DNA from 2 places in the Ensifer sp. Root423 genome. Region 2 is predicted to be linked to the other one. Evidence: predicted binding sites of a transcription regulator. Region 2 holds the regulator's gene; the other holds the start of a gene.
The links. Region 2 encodes PhoB, which activates phosphate uptake and scavenging genes when phosphate is short. Its sites were predicted from a motif close to TGTCATNNANCTGTCAT; they were not measured.
Positions count from the first base shown of each region.

Region 1: ASD01_RS20595 (DUF1045 domain-containing protein) is a predicted target of PhoB. The motif match lies at 1,810-1,826, and genes of this name have one in related genera.

Region 1 covers NZ_LMEG01000023.1:243,920-247,328, forward strand. The annotation lists gene ASD01_RS20590 (alpha-D-ribose 1-methylphosphonate 5-triphosphate diphosphatase) at 1-1,016, opposite strand, end outside; gene ASD01_RS20595 (DUF1045 domain-containing protein) at 1,018-1,725, opposite strand; gene phnE (phosphonate ABC transporter, permease protein PhnE) at 1,853-3,370, opposite strand; gene phnE (phosphonate ABC transporter, permease protein PhnE) at 3,380-3,409, opposite strand, start outside.
Region 2 covers NZ_LMEG01000012.1:204,067-207,475, reverse strand. The annotation lists gene ASD01_RS13630 (aspartate aminotransferase family protein) at 1-264, opposite strand, end outside; gene ASD01_RS13625 (GcrA family cell cycle regulator) at 686-1,207, shown strand; gene phoB (phosphate regulon transcriptional regulator PhoB) at 1,277-1,960, opposite strand; gene phoU (phosphate signaling complex protein PhoU) at 2,163-2,876, opposite strand; gene pstB (phosphate ABC transporter ATP-binding protein PstB) at 2,927-3,409, opposite strand, start outside.

The DNA of each region.
Region 1 (3,409 bases), on a different contig from region 2:
GTACGCGCCGGCGTCGACGTCACCATGGCGATTGCCTTTGGCAGGTCGACGGCGTCGAGTTCGTCGGAGAGCACGAAGGGGGCGTGGATCAGACTGAAGGGCACATAGTCCGACGACAGCACGTCGAGCACGCCGCGCTCGGCGAGATCGCGGGCGGCGATGTTGCCGGAGTGCGACTTGCCGCGCACGATGTTCGGCGCGCCCATCAGAACGCTGAGGCCCGCGCGGTGCGACGCCTCGGCGGCCTCGAAGCTCGTCGGGAACTCCGCAAGCTTGATGCCGAAGCCGATCGATTCCTCGACGTGGTCGACGGTCGCGTCGTCATGGCTGGCGATCGTGATGCCGCGGGCCGCACAGGCCTCGGCGAGCGCGGTGCGGTGCGGACCGGCATACTTGGCCGACAACGCCTGCTGCCGCTCGACGAAGCGCGCGAATTCTTCGTCCGAGAAGCCGCGCTTGGCTTTGTAGTAGAGCGTGTACTGGTCCATCGTCTGGAACTGGCGCTGGCCCGGCGCATGGTCCATCAGCGAGACGAGCTTGACCTGCGGATCGTTCTGGAAGTCCTCGTAGTGATCGAGCACGTCGGACGTTGAAACTTCGCAGCGCAGGTGGATCAGGTGATCGGCGCGAAGGCGACCCTCTTCCTTGGCCTGGGCCAGCGCGTCGGCCATGCTGCGCATCTCGCCCTTCTGGAAGCCGCCATCCTCGTCGGAGCCGAGACGCAGGCAGTCGAAGACCGTGGTGATGCCGGAGGTGACCACCTGTGCGTCATGGGCCTGGATTGCCGCGATCTTCAGCCAGCGCACGCCCGGGCGCGGCGAGTAGTGGGCTTCGAGGTGGTCGGTGTGCAACTCGATGAGGCCGGGGATCAGATAGTCGCCTTCAAAGTCCTCGCCGCTGGCAACCGTGCCCTCGGAAATGTCGGCAATCTTGCCGTCGCGGATCAGCACCGAACCGTCGAGGATACTATCCTCGAGGACGATGCGGGCGTTGGTCAAAACCTGTTCTTTGCTCATCTCATGCGATCTTTCGTTGGGTGTCGCTGCCGAGCGGCAGCAGGGAGCGGACAGTAAAGGGTGCGCCGCGCTCCGGTTCGACGAAGAGCGCGACTGACGTGACGTGAAGTGGCTTGCCGATATGCTCGGCAAAGGTGGTTTCGAGCGCGGTACGCATCACGCCGCTGGTTTCCGTGGGCACCGGGCCAGTCAAGGTCAGGTGGAACTGGAACTCTTCGAAAACATAGGGATAGCCCCATTCTTTGAGGTAGCGCCTCTGGCGCTCAGGCAGGCTGTTTGGCTTGCGGCGGGCAAAGTCGGCGTCCGACAGCGGCGCGCGGAACGGGTCGAAGCGGTGAACGGCGTCTTCGGCCAAATCCAGCAGGTCGACGCAAGGCGCGGACGGCACGAGTGCGAAGAACGGGCCCAACTGGTGCAGCACGATTTCGGGGATCTCGAACGGGTCGAGGTCGGCGGCAAAGCACTCGAAAATACTTAGGAGCTCGTCTTCGTCCCGGCCTTCGGCAAGCTCGAAGGGAGCCTTCAGCGTACCGTGGAAACCGTAGCGCCGCGGGTCAGCCGTCAATGTGCGTTGCGTCTCTTCGTCAATCCCGGCGATCGTCGGAAGCGTGAGGTCCTCACCGGTAAAGGCGTCGCGCCCCAGCCAACGGGACGCGACCTGCGACAGCCGGTCGTCCGCCGGCGGCGCGAAATAGATGGCATAACGCACGGTCTTCACTTTCTTGTAGCGACCGGCCCGCCAGGGCGGCGGGTCGATTGTTTGCGGGATGCGATGCGCAGCTAGCCGATTTCCATGACAACATCATGATGGCGGACACGCAAATGCTTGGCTGTCGTCAATGTGCCTTGCTGCCCATCAGGCGCGAACGGCACGCGTTCGAGATGCTGTCGAAAATAAAGACAACCAGCAAGATCAGAAGCACCATATAGGCGACATTTTCCCAATCGGAATTGGTACGCATCGCTTCCCAGAGTTTGAGGCCGATACCGCCGGCGCCGACGGCGCCGATGATCGTCGCCGAGCGAGTGTTCGATTCCCAGAAGTAGAGCGCCTGGCTGGCAAAAACCGGCAGCACCTGCGGAAGCACGCCGAAGCGCTGCACGGCAAGCGGCGTCGCTCCGACCGACTTCACGCCCTCGCGCTGCTTGTCATCGATGTTTTCCAGCGCCTCGGAATAGAGTTTGCCGAGCGTACCGGTGTCGGTGAAGAAGATCGCGGAGATGCCGGCAAGCGGTCCGGGGCCGAAGGCGCGGGTGAAGAACAGTGCCCAGATGAACATGTCCACCGACCGCAGGAAGTCGAAGAAGCGCTTGACCACCTGGTTGGTCAGGAAGCTCGGCGTGATGTTTCTGGCGGCAAGGAAGCAGAGCGGGAAGGCGATCAGCGACGCAAAGAGCGTGCCGACGAAAGCCATGACAACCGTCTGCAACAGCTTCGTCCAGACGTCCAGATGCTGCCATTCGGCGTTATAGAGGATGTTGTTCCAGGCGAGCGAAAGGTTCGAACGCGTCGGGTCGATCTGTTCGCCGGATGTGATGAGCGCGACGACCTCGCCATAGCTTTTGCCGAAGAAGGGCGAGTTGGTGTCGAACAGGAAGTTCGCCCAACCGAAGAAGCGGTTGCGGACGGAAACCTCGTCGCCTTCCACTTCGGCCCACCCGGTGGCGCCAAAGGCAAGCACGATCTTTTCGCCTGGCCGCTTCTGTGTCGCCCAGGCGGGCAGTTGGCCCTGCGGCCTCACCGTGTCGGCGCCGTCGACGGTCATCACAAACGTGTCGCCGCCGTGGGTAGCCTTCACCAGACCATCGGCGATCTCGATCCTGGTCGAGCGGTCGTAGGTTACGACGACGCGCGTCAGCACGTCTTCCGTCCGGGTTTCGACACGGTTCTGCGTTTCGGCGGCGGCTGTGCCACCGAGCGCGGAGCCGGGCGCCATGAAGCTGAACGACGAGCTTGCCTTCGGCTTGACCGCCTGCGCGGTGGAGGCCGGTATCTCGACCTGGCGCGTCACCGTCTGCCTGTCGAGCTCCACCCAATCCGGATTGGGATTGGGCCCGAGCGGCGAATTGCGCTGATAGTTGAGACGCATCGTCCGGTCGGGGGCGACGTGGATTTCCGGGCGTACCTCATAGGAAACCCAGTCGGCGAGGTAGGTGCCAGCGATGCCCCAGTTGGCATTGCCGAGCACGTGGCCGATCGAGAAGAACCACCAGCTGAAGATGAGGTAGGCGACGACGCCGCCGGCGATGGCTGCGGTGCGCACGCGGCTGGAGGTCGAGGATTTGAGGAGGTCGGGATGGCGGCTCGCGATCGCGTCCATTTCCATCGGGTTCAATCGTGTGGTCGTGGTCATGGTACGCACCTACTGGGCAAGCTGGAAGGCCTGCTCGCC
Region 2 (3,409 bases):
AAAGGTCACCGCCGTCAGCCGGCGGCCGAGGCTTTCCTGGCCCGCAATTTCATAAAGGTTGGACAGGTGCCAGACCTTGTCGGCCTGCGCCTTCAGCGCTTCGACCAGGTGCGGGTGCGCGTGGCCGAGCGAGTTCACGGCAACGCCGGCACCGAAATCGAGATAACGCGTGCCGTCTTCGGCGATCAGCCAGGCGCCCTCTCCTCGCTCGAAACGCAACGGCGCGCGCATGTAGGTATCATAAAGCGGCGTGGTTGCAGTCATGCGAGGCTCTCCTTCACTCCAGATCGACATCGATCCCGCGCCTCACGCGGGCCGATAAAAATCAAAAATGCCGCCTTTCGGCGGCGCAGGCACTATTCCCATTTCGCGCTGCAATGTCAACAAAACCAAGCCTTGCAGCGCAACATCAAGGGTCGATTCCTGGCAGCAGAAAAATCGTCCGGGAGGGCTTGCAAAAATGCAACGCTGGCCGAGCAAGTTGGGGAAAACTACGAAATCGATTCGGCCTGATTCCCGGGACTCTTGCCACAGAGTCCAGCGGTCAGTACGTTAACATTCAATTACTAGACGCATGCGGCGGACCTAGTCACCAAAAGAGTTATCGCGTTTGCAACCCCGGGGTTTAGCCGGGGTGCGGTGAGGGATTCTGCCATCCCCAACGCTGAGAACGGAGAGTGCAGAAATGAACTGGACTGACGAGCGGGTGGAGAAACTGAAGAAGCTTTGGTCCGAGGGCCTGAGCGCAAGCCAGATCGCGGCACAGCTCGGCGGCGTCAGCCGTAACGCTGTCATCGGCAAGGTTCACCGCCTGAGCCTGCCAGGTCGCGCCAAGGCCGGCGGCAGCACCACGACGGCAGCCCGTCCGAAGCGCCCGACTTCGGCACCGCGCGCACCGAACTACGCTTCGCGCGTTTCGACCCGCCCGGTTGCACGCGCGGCCGGCGCTGTCGTTCTCAAGGAAGAAATCGAAGTCGATCTCGTTGCCGAGCAGGATTTCAGCACCCGCACCGACGTTGTCGTGCCGATGTCGCGCCGCCTCGAGCTGACCCAGCTCACCGAGCGCACCTGCAAGTGGCCGATCGGCGACCCGCTGAAGGAAGAGTTTCACTTCTGCGGCAACGATTCCCCGGAAGCCTCGCCTTACTGCACCTTCCATGCTCGGCTGGCCTACCAGCCGTCGGGGGAGCGCCGCAGGGCTCGCTAAGAAGCTGGACCGCATTGATAAAGGAAGGGGCCGATCGGCCCCTTTTTTTGTTGGCGACTTTCAGACCGCTCAGCTTTCGAGCGAATAGCCGGCGCCGCGAACGGTGCGGATGACGTCGGGCATGTTCGAGAAGTTCAGAGCCTTGCGCAGACGACCGACATGCACGTCGACGGTGCGCTCGTCGACATAGATGTCATGCCCCCAGACGCCATCCAGAAGCTGCGAGCGAGAGAAGACGCGGCCCGGCGAGGACATGAGGAACTCCAGAAGACGGAACTCGGTCGGGCCGAGGCGCACTTCGCGGCTGCGGCGATGAACGCGGTGGGTCTCGCGGTCGAGTTCGATGTCGCCGCAGCGAAGCAGCGTCGAGAGCACCTCGGGCTTTGCCCGGCGCAGCATCGCCTTGACGCGCGCCATCAGCTCCGGCGTCGAGAAGGGCTTGACCACGTAGTCGTCGGCACCCGTCGCCAGACCCCGGACGCGCTCGCTTTCCTCGCCTCGCGCCGTCAGCATGATGATCGGCAGACGTTCGGTCTCCGGACGCTGGCGCAGCCGACGGCAAAGTTCAATGCCGGAAACACCGGGCAGCATCCAGTCGAGGATAAGCAGGTCGGGCAGCCGCTCCTGAAGCCGGATCTCCGCCTCGTCGCCCCGCAGGATCGTATCGACGTCGAAGCCCTCGGCTTCCAGATTGTAACGCAGCAGAACGCTCAGCGCCTCTTCGTCTTCGACTACGGCGATTTTTGGCAACATCAGGTAACGTCTCCTTACCGCGGGCGGCCTTTGGGCTCATCGGCCCGGCCGGCGCTCAGACACTCTAAATCTGGAGCACATCCGCCGTTTTCAAAGGCGGGGCGAAAACCGCATGCTTCAGATACAGGAATTCGGGGCCGCGACCGAAGCCGCGACCGGATCAGATTTCAAAGGGCATGCATGCTTACGGCGCGCTTGGCGCTCAGTCGTTGACCGAGCCCAGCGTCGACGTGGTGTCATCCTTCGGACGCTCGCCTTCCGGCTGAGCACCCGTCGCCATGTAATAGATCGTCTCAGCGATATTGGTCGCGTGGTCGCCGATGCGCTCGATGTTCTTGGCGCAGAACAGAAGATGCGTGCAGGGCGTGATGTTGCGCGGATCTTCCATCATGTAGGTCAAGAGCTCACGGAACAGCGAGGTGTAGATCGCGTCGATCTCTTCGTCACGCTCGCGGATGCTGTTGGCCTTTTCCGGCGAGCGCGAGGCGTAGACGTCGAGCACTTCCTTGAGCTGGACGAGAGCGAGCTCTGCCAGATGCTCGAGGCCACGGGCGAGCTTGCGCGGAATGCCGGAGCCGGCGACCGCGATCACGCGCTTGGCGGTGTTCTTGCCGAGGTCGCCGACGCGTTCCAGATCGGAGGCGATGCGGATCGACCCCATGATCTCACGCAGGTCGGCGGCGACCGGCTGACGCTTGGCGATCGTGACGATCGCCTTCTCACCGATCTGGCGCTCGGCGTCGTCGAGGACGGTGTCGTCCGAGATCACCTTCTGTGCGAGAGCCAGATCGGAGTTGACCAGCGCGCGAACGGACTCGGCGACCATCTGTTCGGCGAGGCCGCCCATCTCCGAGATGCGGCGCGTCAGGTACTTCAGTTCTTCGTCATAGGCGGACATGATATGCATGGACATGATCGTCGATCCTTACGGGCGCTTTGCAGTTACTGTTGCAGCCTTATGCGGCCTCAGCCGAAGCGGCCCATGATGTAATCCTGGGTGCGCTGGTCATCCGGATTGGTGAACATCTTGTCGGTGTCGTTCTCCTCGACGAGATTGCCGAGGTGGAACATGGCGGTGCGCTGCGAAACGCGGGCGGCCTGCTGCATCGAGTGGGTCACGATGACGATCGTGAAGTTCGTGCGCAGCTCGTGGATCAGTTCCTCGACCTTGGCCGTCGCGATCGGATCGAGAGCCGAGCACGGCTCGTCCATGAGGATGACTTCCGGGCTCACGGCGACGGCACGCGCGATGCAGAGACGCTGCTGCTGACCACCGGAAAGGCCGGTGCCGGGCTCCTGCAGACGATCCTTTACCTCGTTCCACAGACCGGCCTTCTGCAGGCTGGTCTCGACCACCTCGTCAAAGTCGGCCTTGGTGCGGGCAAGTCCGTGAATCCGCGGGCCGTAGGCGACGTTGTCGTAGATCGACTTCGGGAACGGGTTCGGCTT